DNA from 2 places in the Streptomyces sp. NPDC059582 genome. Region 2 is predicted to be linked to the other one. Evidence: riboswitches for the same ligand, from Rfam matches in the RefSeq annotation. Region 2 holds a riboswitch; the other holds the start of a gene.
What was found. A riboswitch is a leader RNA that binds a small molecule or an ion and turns the genes downstream of it on or off. The one in region 2 is predicted to bind thiamine pyrophosphate.
Positions count from the first base shown of each region.

Region 1: linked by a shared signal. The riboswitch ahead of thiO (glycine oxidase ThiO) and the one ahead of thiC (phosphomethylpyrimidine synthase ThiC) in region 2 are both predicted to bind thiamine pyrophosphate.

Region 1 is NZ_JBHWCC010000051.1:39,928-45,510, reverse strand. Features, by position in the region: gene pknB (Stk1 family PASTA domain-containing Ser/Thr kinase) at 1-440, opposite strand, end outside; gene ACFV0T_RS33010 (thiazole synthase) at 621-1,415, opposite strand; gene thiS (sulfur carrier protein ThiS) at 1,419-1,631, opposite strand; gene thiO (glycine oxidase ThiO) at 1,628-2,794, opposite strand; TPP riboswitch at 2,792-2,903, opposite strand; gene ACFV0T_RS32995 (hypothetical protein) at 2,956-3,318, shown strand; gene ACFV0T_RS32990 (S8 family serine peptidase) at 3,479-5,583, opposite strand, start outside.
Region 2 is NZ_JBHWCC010000005.1:29,684-35,266, forward strand. Features, by position in the region: gene ACFV0T_RS06680 (IclR family transcriptional regulator) at 105-971, shown strand; gene ACFV0T_RS06685 (SsgA family sporulation/cell division regulator) at 1,071-1,508, shown strand; gene ACFV0T_RS06690 (YibE/F family protein) at 1,696-3,297, opposite strand; TPP riboswitch at 3,369-3,546, shown strand; gene thiC (phosphomethylpyrimidine synthase ThiC) at 3,539-5,341, shown strand; gene ACFV0T_RS06700 (VOC family protein) at 5,425-5,583, opposite strand, start outside.

The DNA of each region.
Region 1 (5,583 bases), on a different contig from region 2:
ACGTTCTCGGGCTTCATGTCGCGGTGCACGAACCCGGCCCGGTGGGCGGCGCCCAGCGCGGCCAGCACCGGCTCCAGGATGTCCAGGGCGGCGCGCGGCTGCAGCGCCCCGCGCTCGCGCAGCACGTCGCGCAGGGTGCAGCCGGCGACGTACTCCATCGCCAGGTACACATACGACCCGTCGTTCCCTTGGTCGAACACCTGAACGACATTGGGGTGGGCGAGCCGGGCGACGGACTTGGCCTCGCGGATGAACCGCTCGACGAAGGAACCGTCGACCGCGAGCGTCGGGTGCATCACCTTGAGCGCGAGGACGCGGTCCAGACGGGTGTCCACGGCCCGGTAGACCGTGGCCATCCCACCGACGGCGATCCGCGCGTCGACGCGATACCGGCCGTCGAGCATCTGCCCGACGAGGGGGTCCTTAAGGGTCGTATCCACCAGGTGAGTCTACGAGCCACCGCGGACGGACCACCCGCCTCAGCCGATATCGGCCCGGTACTGCAGCCGACCTGTGACGCTTTCCACGACCGTCCGGGTGCCCCGATCCGCTCCCGCGCCCACCGTTTCCGGTCGGCCGGAAACGGTGGAAACGGGGCGGTGTGCGGGTGGAGGACAGGTCTAGAAGGCCGGGCGTTCCGGGTCCAGCGTGGCCAGTCCGGACACCGGCGACGACGCCTGCGCGAAGTGCCGCGGTGGAATCCGTCCGGCCCGCCGGGCCAGCCTCCCCGCCTCCACCCCGCTGCGCATGGCGGCAGCCATCAGCACCGGCTCCCGCGCCCGCGTCACCGCCGAGGCGAGCATCACACCGGCACATCCCAGCTCCATCGCCAACGCCACGTCCGAAGCCGTACCGGCCCCCGCGTCGAGAATCACCGGCACCCGCGCGTGCTCGACGATCAGCTGGAAGTTGTGCGGGTTCCTGATCCCGAGCCCCGACCCGATCGGCGACCCCAGCGGCATGACCGCCGCGCACCCCACGTCCTCCAGCTTCCGGGCCAGCACGGGATCGTCGTTCGTGTACGGCAGCACCGTGAACCCGTCGTCCACCAGCGTCTCCGCCGCGTCCAGCAGCTCGATCGGATCCGGCAGCAGCGTCCGCTCGTCCGCGATGACCTCCAGCTTGACCAGGTCGGTACCGAGCGCCTCCCGCGCCAGCCGTGCCGTCAGCACGGCCTCGCCCGCGGTGAAGCAGCCCGCCGTGTTCGGCAGCACCCGGATCCCGAGCCGCTCCAGCACCGACAGCACGGACCCGTGTACGGACGGGTCCACCCGCCGCATCGCGACCGTCGTCAACTCCGTGCCGGAGGCGACCAGCGCCCGTTCCAGCACGTCGAGGCTGGGCGCACCGCCCGTACCCATGATCAGCCGGGACGAGAAGGACGTAGCGCCGATGACGAAGGGATCGTCGGCCATGGGTCAGCCCCCCTGGACGGCGGTGAGGACTTCGACGCGGTCGCCCTCGGACAGGGCCGTGGCCGGCCACTGCCCGCGCGGGACGACGGTCTCGTTGAGCGCGGCGGCCACGCCGGACGGCGCCGCGGTGAGTGTCCGGACGAGGGTGTCGAGAGCCGTGCCGGGCGTGATCTCCCGGGGCTCCCCGTTGACGGAAATGGTGAGGGAGGTGTTCATGCGGGCTGCTCCGTGAGTACGGCGGCGGCGAACCGCGCGGGGGTGAAGGGACGTGCCTCGGCCGGCAGCGAACCGGTGGCCAGCGCATGCGCCAGCACCTCACCGGTGACCGGCGTGAGCAGCACGCCGTTGCGGTGGTGCCCGGTGGCCAGCAGCAGCCCGTCCAGCGCGGTCGGGCCCAGCAGGGGCGCGTTGTCGGGGGAGGCGGGGCGCAGCCCGGCCCGGGTCTCGGTGAGGGGCAGCTCCGTGATGCCCGGCATCAGCTCGTGCGCGTCGCGCAGCAGCTCGTACACGCCCCCCGCCGTCACCGTGGTGTCCCAGCCCAGTTCCTCGCTCGTCGCCCCGAGGACCAGTTCGCCGTTCTCCCGCGGCACCAGGTAGACCTGGCTGCCGCGCACCACGGCCCGTACGGTCCGGCTCAGGAAGGGCGCGTACCGCCGTGGCACCGCCAGCCGGACCACCTGCCCCTTCACGGGCCGCACGGGCGGCCGTACGTCCGGCGGGACGCCCGCGAGCCGCCCGCTGAGGCTGCCGGCCGCGAGCACCACCTGCTCCGCGCCCAGCGTCGTGCCCTCGCGGGTGACGATCCCCGCCGCCCGCTCCCGCGCGACGTCCAGCCGCTCGGCCCACTCCCGGTGGAAGACCACACCGGCCCGTCCGCACGCGGTCACCAGGGCGGCCGCCAGCCGCCGCGGGTCGATCTGGTGGTCGCCGTCGACCCGGAGCCCGCCACGCACGCCCGGCGCGAGCATCGGCTCCAGGCGCCGGCACTCCCGCCCGGACAGCCACTCGGAGTCCAGGCCCGACTGCCGTTGCAGGACGTGCAGTTCGCGCAGATGCGCGCGGTCGTCGGCGTCCAGCGCCACGGCGAGCGTGCCGCAGCGGCGGTAGCCGAGGTCCTGGCCGGTGAGCTCGGTGAGCTCGGCCGCGAAGTCCGGGTAGCGGCGGGCCGAGGCGAGGTTCAGGCCGAGCAGGGTCTGCTCGCCGAAGTGCAGCTCCGTGACGGCGGCCAGCATCCCGGCCGCCACCTGCGCGGCCCCGCCGCCGGGCTCGGGATCCACGACGGCCGTGGCGAACCCGCGCTGCGCGGCCCGCCACGCCGTCACGAGTCCGATGATTCCGCCCCCCACGACGAGGACGTCTGACGTACGCGTAGGCGACATGGGCGTCCAGCCCCTCCCTTCGCCGGCATGACCCGGATCAGGTTCGTACGGTCGGAGGCCGCCAGCCTCCCTCTCAGCCCGGTGCGTCCGGGCTCCCGCGAGTGCTTTACGTTTTCCACCCTAGCCCGCTGCCGTAAGTCTCAGTAAGGGAGCCTCCGCCCATGGCCCGCTCGCTCGACGGACTCGTCCTCGCCCCGGTGGCGGACCAGGCCCCAGGTCAGGTGGGTACGCGTACCCGGTTCGCGTACCACGAGAAGGACGGCGCGATCTGGGCGGAGTACGCGGGCGGTGACGTCGTGCGCGGACGGCTGGTGGGCACTCGGTCAGGTGACCGGCTGGACTTCCGGTACGTGCAGCTCAAGCACGACGGGAGCACCTCGTCCGGGCACTGTGTGTCCACGGTCGTCGAGCTGCCCGACGGCCGGGTACGCCTGGAGGAGGCCTGGGAGTGGGAGTCGCAGCCGGGCAGCGGGACGAGCGTCGTCGAGCAGCTGACCGAGCCGGTTGCGGAGCAGGTCGCCTGACCGGTGGCCAGAGCGCCGCCGGGTGCGTGCGCACGGCCGCTCGGTCGTCGGGCGGAGGCATCGGCTTCGGCTTCGGCTTCGGCAAGCACCGGCACGGCACGACGGTGCGGGCCGGGGCCCCCGAGGCCCGGCCCGCACCGTCGTCGCATCGGCTTGCGGACTATCCGGCCGGCCAGTGCGGCCATGCCGGGGCGAAGGCGCACCAGTACTCGGGGCAGCCCACCCGATAGGCCCGGGTGACCGTCTCCGTGACGGACGCGCCGGTACGGTCCGAGGCCGTCACCTTCAGCGAGACCCAGCCGGTGTCCATGGCGGGTACGGTCACCCGCCGGTCCCCGTCCCGGCCCCGCACCTTCGCCGGCTGCCAGGTGGCGCCGTCGTCCGTGGAGTACTGCACCGACACCCGCTCGCCGTCGGCGCCGCCGCCCGCCCCCGGGCGGTCGATGCCGAGGCCGAAGGTGAACTCCGACCCCTCGGGCACCGAGTTGTCACCGTCCAGCCCGGCCATGTCGTAGCGCGTGTCGAGCAACGGCAGCGGGCGCTCACCGCCGGTGTGCTCCGAGCGGAACCGCCAGGTGTCCGTCACGTGCGTGCCGAGCGCCCACTCCGCGGCGTCGCGATGCGCGGAGGAGGCGAGTTCGTACCACTGCCCACGCGCGGGCACGTCGAAAACACCCTGACCCGGCACGTCGTTGCGGTCGAGCACCCTGCCCGAGGCGTCGCGCAGCACCGTCTCGCCGGACTCCACCGACCGCGCGGGCTCCGACCGGTGGCCCGCCGCGTCCGAGAACATCGGCAGCGCAAGGCGCAGCTTGTCCCCGTCGCGGGTCGCCTGTGCCCGGCCGTCGGGTCCGTTCGCCGACAGCGACGGATTGAAGGGCCCCGTGAGCCAGTTGTCGGTCACCGTGCGCCCCCGGCGGTAGACCGTCGGGTTGGTGTACTGCGCTCCGAGCGCCCCGGCGTCCGTCGCGTACTCGAACGTGGCCGTCGTCCACGGGACGTCGGGTGTGTAGTACGCCGTCATCCGGTGCGGTGCCCGGAACAGCGTCCACTGCTGGGCCAGTTGCAGACCGTTGTACGTGGCCCACCCGTAGATCCCCTTGGGGTCGTTCGGGTATCCGGTGGTACGGAAACCGTGGTCCACGCGGGCCAGGTCCCGGCGCCGGTCCTGCCAGTGCGCACCGGCCGGCACTCCGTCGCCATGAGTGTGGAACGTGAAGTAGCTGCGGTCACCGTTGCGCGCGCCGCTGATCCGAAGGGTCAGCTCGCCCTCGGCCAGCCGCTCACGCAGCAGTGCCACCCCCTGGTCGCCGGTGCCCAGCGTCGGGTCGGCAGGGTCGATCGACGCCGAGCCCGCCAGCAGGATCGCCGCCGGATGCTCCGCCTTGACGGCCTCGTACCGCCGCGTCTGCTCTTCCCAGGGCAGGCTCCAGTCCGTCTCGAGGAGCACGATCCGGTCCTTGAGCCGCAGCCCTGTCAGGTCCGCGCCGTAGCCGGCGTCGGTGACCTGCGCCTCCACGTTCCAATCCATCCGCTGCCAGGACACGAGCCACACCGGAACGTCCACCGGGGCGCCTGTGCCCCCGACGGTCGTGGCCAGGACGTACGGCTGCTCCCAGGCTGCGGCCGAGAAGTACGTCAGCCCGGGTATCCGGGGGCTGCCGACGGCGTAAGAGGTGTAGGCACCGGCGTAGATCGGCGCTGCCAGCCCGACCGGGGCGCCCGCGCCGGTCGACGAGACCAGCCCGGTCGCCGACCCCTGCTCGCTGATCCGCATCTTCGGGTCGTCGATGCCCATGGTGACGGGCTTCGCCGCGGACACGTCGGTCTTCAGCGTCCGGTCGCCGGAGAGGGTGACGCGCCGGGCGACGGACACGGACCTCTCCGGCACGCTCGCCCTGCCGTGGCGGACGTACTCCCACACCCCGCCGAACACCCGGTAGTCGCCGAGCGGCAGCCGGAGTTCCTCGGGGGCCGTGGTGAGGCCGACCAACTGCGCCTGGCCGGTCTTCTCGTTCTGCACCACCAGGTTCGTGTACGCCGTCTCGACCCCGGGCCGCAGGGCGGCGGGCTCGAGGGTCAACGTGGCGGTCGGCGCCTCGGCATCGATGCCGACAGGGGTACGGACCGCGCTGCCGTCACTGCCGCGAGCGGTGATCCACGCGCTGTGGGCGCCCGCGGACAACCGGCGCGTGTCGATCCGAACGGTCACCTCGGCGGTGCCGCCGGCCGGGACGGTCAGTTGGCGCGGGGCGACCGAGACGG
Region 2 (5,583 bases):
CGGATAAAGTCCGGAATCCCACGCGGGGCGGACCCCGCGGGCGGCGTACACCCCCCACCCGTGTTCCCCGCGCGGGCTGCCCCCTCGTGCAACCGGAGTGACCCTTGGCCACGGCTGACACCGCATCCGCGGATCCGCAGGCTCCCTTCGCGCGGCCGCGCTCCGCCCCCTCCCTGGTTCAGCGTCCGCCCTCCACGTCGGTTCCCGAGCAGCCGCATTCCGCGACGACCACCCTCATCGGATCGGTGCAGCGCGCGATGCGTCTGCTGGAATCCGTCGCCACGCACGCACACGGAGCCCCGGCCAAGCAGCTGGCCCGTGAGACCGGACTCGCCCTGCCCACGGCCTACCACCTGCTGCGCACCCTTGTGTACGAGGGCTATCTGCGCCGTGACAAGGGGCTGTTCTTCCTCGGCGAGGCCGCCGAACTGCTGAGCAGTAGCGGAGCGGGGCAGAAACGTCGCAGCACGGTCGTCGACGCGCTCGCGCGATGGCGTGATTCCATCGGTGTGCCCGTGTACTACGCCGTGTACCGCGGAGGCGAGATCGAGCTCCTGTGCGTCTCCGACACCCCGGGCAATCCGGCGGTCGAGGAGTGGGCCGACTTCCGTGAGACCGGGCACGCGCATGCCATCGGGCAGTGTCTGCTGTCCCAGCTGGACGACGAATCCCGCCGCGACCACCTGGACCGCTATCCCGTGCAGTCCCTCACCCCGTACACGGTGCGTGACAGCCACACACTGCTGCGACGGCTGGAACGCACCAGGAGGACCGGCCCGGTGACCGAACGTCAGGAGTACGCGCTGGGGACGGTGTGCGCGGCTATCCCGATCACACTGGGTGCGACGGCCGCGACGATGGCCATTTCGCTGCCCTCCCATCAGGCCGACCGGCTGCTCCCCGCCGTGCAGCAGTTGCAGGCCGAGATCGGACGCCTGCTGGGGTCGTTCGGGCTCTCTATCAGCATCTGAAAAATCACTCCTTGTGATCTGCCATGTACGTTCAGCAAGATGCCACCAAATGTCAGGGGTTCATTCCCGGCCATTCGACGGCATATGACGGGGTAGGCGATGCGCGAGTCCGTACAGGCAGAGGTCATGATGAGCTTTCTCGTCTCCGAGGAGCTCTCCTTCCGCATCCCGGTGGAACTGCGCTACGAGTCCTGTGATCCGTACGCCGTGCGGTTGACCTTCCACCTTCCCGGAGACGCCCCGGTGACCTGGGCGTTCGGGCGGGAACTCCTGATCGACGGGGTGGGCCGGGCGTGCGGTGAGGGGGACGTGCGGGTCTCGCCCGTCGACCCCGACTCGCTGGGCGAGGTCCTGATCCGGCTTCAGGTCGGCGTGGATCAGGCGTTGTTCCGCTCGTCGACCGCGCCGCTCGTGGCCTTCCTCGACCGCACGGACAAGTTGGTGCCGCTGGGCCAGGAAGGTTCGCTCGCCGACTTCGACGCCCATCTCGACGAGGCGCTGGACCGCATCCTGGCCGAGGAACAGAGCGCGGGCTGAAGCGAGGGCGCCTGGGGGCGTCGGACGCGTCAGAACGGCGCGTGGAGGGCATGCAGGAACGCTTCTGTGGGCTCCCTGAGGGCCTGCAGGAACGCTTCTGTGGAAGTCGGGTGGGAACGCCACGGCGCTGCCGCTGTGGCGTTCGGGTGACGCCGGGCCGAGGCGTTCGGGTGATGTCAGGCGTGCGTCACCGCTTGCGCCGTCGGCCCCTTCCCGCGCGTGCCGGAGCCGGCGGGGCACCCGTCGGGCCCGTGGTGACGGCGCCGTCCTGACCCGACCGGTCGGCCGCGACCACCAGCGCCGCGAGCGCGGTGGTGACCGGCACCGACGCGACCAGGCCGATGGAGCCCACCAGCGTGCGCACGATCTCCTCCGCGACCAGCTCGCTGTTGGCGACCGTGCCGACACTGCTCTGCGCGATGGAGAACAGCAGCAGGAGGGGCAGCGCCGCGCCCGCGTAGGCGAGGACGAGCGTGTTGACGACCGAGGCGATGTGGTCACGGCCGATGCGGATGCCCGCCCGGTACAGCCCCCGCCAGCCCATCGACGGATTGGCCTCGTGCAGCTCCCAGACCGCCGACGTCTGCGTCACCGTCACGTCGTCGAGGACACCGAGCGACCCGATGATGATGCCGGCGAGCAGCAGACCGCTCATGTCGATCGCCGGATACAGACCGTGGATCAGACCGGTGCTGTCGTCGGTGTTGCCGGTGAGCGAGGCCCAGTCGATGAACAGCGAGCCCAGGATGCCGATCAGCACCAGTGAGATCAGAGTGCCGAGCACCGCCACGGATGTGCGGGCCGACAGTCCGTGGCAGACATACAGGGCGATCAGCATGATGGCGCTCGACCCCACCACCGCCACGACCAGCGGGTTCGAACCCTGGAGGATGGCGGGCAGGATGAAGAAGTTCAGGATCAGGAAGCTGATGGCCAGTGCCACCAGCGCCATCACGCCACGCAGCCGCCCGACGATCACGACGGCGAGCGCGAAGATGCCCGCGAGCAGCGTCATCGGGATCCGGCGGTTGACGTCGGTGACCGAGTACTGGAGATCCTTCGGCGCGGAGGGCTCGTAGGCGACCACGACCTTCTCACCCTGGTGCAGCTGGCGCGACTGGTCCGGCTGGACGATCTCGGTGAACGTACGACCCTTGTCCGAACCGGTGTCGACCCGGATCGTCGCCTTCTTGCAGGTGCCGTTCGCTTCCTGCTGGGCGGAGGAACCCTCGGCGGTCGAGGTGTCGCCGGTCGGGGTGTCCCCCGAGGCGTTCACCGAACGACAGCTCACACCGTCCACTGTGGTGACCGTGGCCTGTTGGGTCTGCCGGTCGAACCCGACCCCGGTGCGCTCGTGTGCCGGGGCGCCACCGGGCCACAGCACCGCGAGGCCGACCACCACCGCCGCCGCGAACGGCACGAGGATCGCCGCGATGACCTTGCGCAGGTGCTTGGAGACGGGGGCGGCGGGGCCATGGCTGTGCGAATGACCGTGCCCGCCACCGGATCCGGGACCGTGTCCGCCGCCCGACCCCGGATCCTGATCCCCGGGTCCGTGCCCGTGCCCCCGCTCCGGTCCGTGTCCTGGTCCGGGGCCGTGCCCGGGCCCCGGCCCATGTACCGCCCCCTGCCCAGGTCCGGTGCCGTGTCCGGGGTGATGTCCGTGGGTGTGCCCTGCACCGGAACCATGGCCGTATCCGGGGCCGTTGCCGCTCCCGGTGCCGTGGTCGGCTCCGGGTCCGCGAGGCGGCTCCGGCGAGGGGTACGGCGGCTCGTGTGTCGTGGTCACCGACCGATCATCGCAAGAACGGCAGAGGCCCACTGTTCACCGCGCCACAAATGACGCTAGCGTGGAGGCACCTTTGCACACGCGGGAGCTCGGAGCACCGGGCTGAGAGGGCGCTGACCTTCGTCTTCGCGATGTTTCACGTGGAACGAGTGATGTTTCACATGAAACGTCTGCCGACGGAAGCCGCTGCGTCGACCGCTGAACCTGTTACCGGGTAATGCCGGCGTAGGGAGTAGGTCTCATGACCAACAAGGACGTACGCACGCCTGTCTCCGACCAGGGCGAACAGCCCCAGGAGGCCGGGAAGTCGATCGGCTGGCACAAGTCGTACGTCGAGGGCTCGCGCCCCGACCTGCGCGTGCCGGTCCGTCAGGTGCACCTCACCAACGGGCAGTCGGTCACGCTGTACGACACATCGGGCCCATACACCGATCCCCTCCTCGCCACCGATGTCCGTAGGGGTCTGCAACCGCTGCGGGAGAACTGGATCATCGGGCGCGGAGACACCGAGGAGTACGCGGGCCGTCCCGTCCGTCCCGAGGACGACGGGATCAAGCACACCTCGCCGCGTGGCGGCCTGCGCAACCTCGATGCGGTCTTCCCCGGACGACCGCGCCAGCCCCGCCGCGGCCGCGACGGCAAGGCGGTCACCCAGCTCGCCTACGCGCGCAGCGGCGAGATCACACCGGAGATGGAGTTCGTGGCCGTCCGGGAGAACGTGGCGCCCGAGGTGGTCCGGGAGGAGATCGCGGCGGGCCGGGCTGTGCTGCCCGCGAACGTGAACCACCCGGAGATCGAGCCGATGATCATCGGCAAGCGGTTCCTGGTGAAAGTCAACGCCAACATCGGCAACTCCGCGGTGACCTCCTCCATCGAGGAGGAGGTCGACAAGATGACCTGGGCGACTCGGTGGGGCGCCGACACGGTCATGGACCTGTCCACCGGACGCAACATCCACACCACCCGGGAGTGGGTACTGCGCAACTCCCCCGTCCCCATCGGGACGGTGCCGCTCTACCAGGCCCTGGAGAAGGTCGACGGCAGGGCCGAGGAGTTGACCTGGGAGATCTACAAGGACACGGTCATCGAACAGGCCGAGCAGGGCGTGGACTACATGACCGTCCACGCCGGGGTCCGGCTGCCGTACGTGCCGCTGACGGCCAACCGCAAGACCGGCATCGTCTCGCGCGGCGGCTCGATCATGGCGGCCTGGTGCCTCGCGCACCACAAGGAGTCGTTCCTGTACGAGAACTTCGAGGAACTGTGCGAGATCCTCGCCGCCTACGACGTCACCTACTCGCTGGGCGACGGTCTGCGGCCGGGGTCGATCGCGGACGCCAACGACGCGGCGCAGTTCGCGGAGTTGCGCACGCTCGGGGAACTCAACACGATCGCCAAGCGTTTCAACGTACAGACCATGATCGAGGGCCCGGGACATGTCCCGATGCACAAGATCAAGGAGAACATCGACCTTCAGCAGGAGATCTGCGATGAAGCTCCGTTCTATACGCTCGGCCCGCTGACCACGGACGTCGCGCCGGCGTACGACCACATCACCTCCGGCATCGGTGCCGCGATGATCGCCTGGTGGGGCACGGCGATGCTCTGCTACGTCACGCCCAAGGAGCACCTGGGCCTCCCTGACCGTGACGACGTCAAGACCGGCGTCATCACCTACAAGATCGCCGCCCACGCAGCAGACCTCGCCAAAGGACACCCGGGTGCGCAGGAGTGGGACGACGCGCTGTCCGACGCCCGCTTCGAGTTCCGGTGGGAGGACCAGTTCAACCTCGCCCTCGACCCGGACACGGCACGGGAGTTCCACGACGAGACCCTGCCGGCCGAGCCCGCCAAGACGGCCCACTTCTGCTCGATGTGCGGGCCGAAGTTCTGCTCGATGAAGATCAGCCAGACCATCACGGAGCGGTTCGGCGGGGCGGCGGCCGAGGGGGCCTCTCCGGAGGAGATCGCCGAGGGGATGCTCCAGAAGTCGAAGGAGTTCGCGGCGAGCGGCAACCGGGTCTACCTGCCCCTGGCGGACTGACACGGGCCCAGGCCGACCGAGGTCGTCGTGGCGGATCCCGGTCCGGGTGTGAGCCGACCCGGACCGGGGAAGCCGGACCGTGGTCAGACCACGGCGTCCTGCGGGTACCAGCGGAGTTCCACGGTGTTGCCGTCCGGGTCCTGGACGTAGACCGACGTGGCGGCGCCGCGTGCGCCGAAGCGCTGAACGGGGCCTTCGAGAACCGTGAAGGCCCCTGACTCGATGACCTCCGCCCAGTCCAG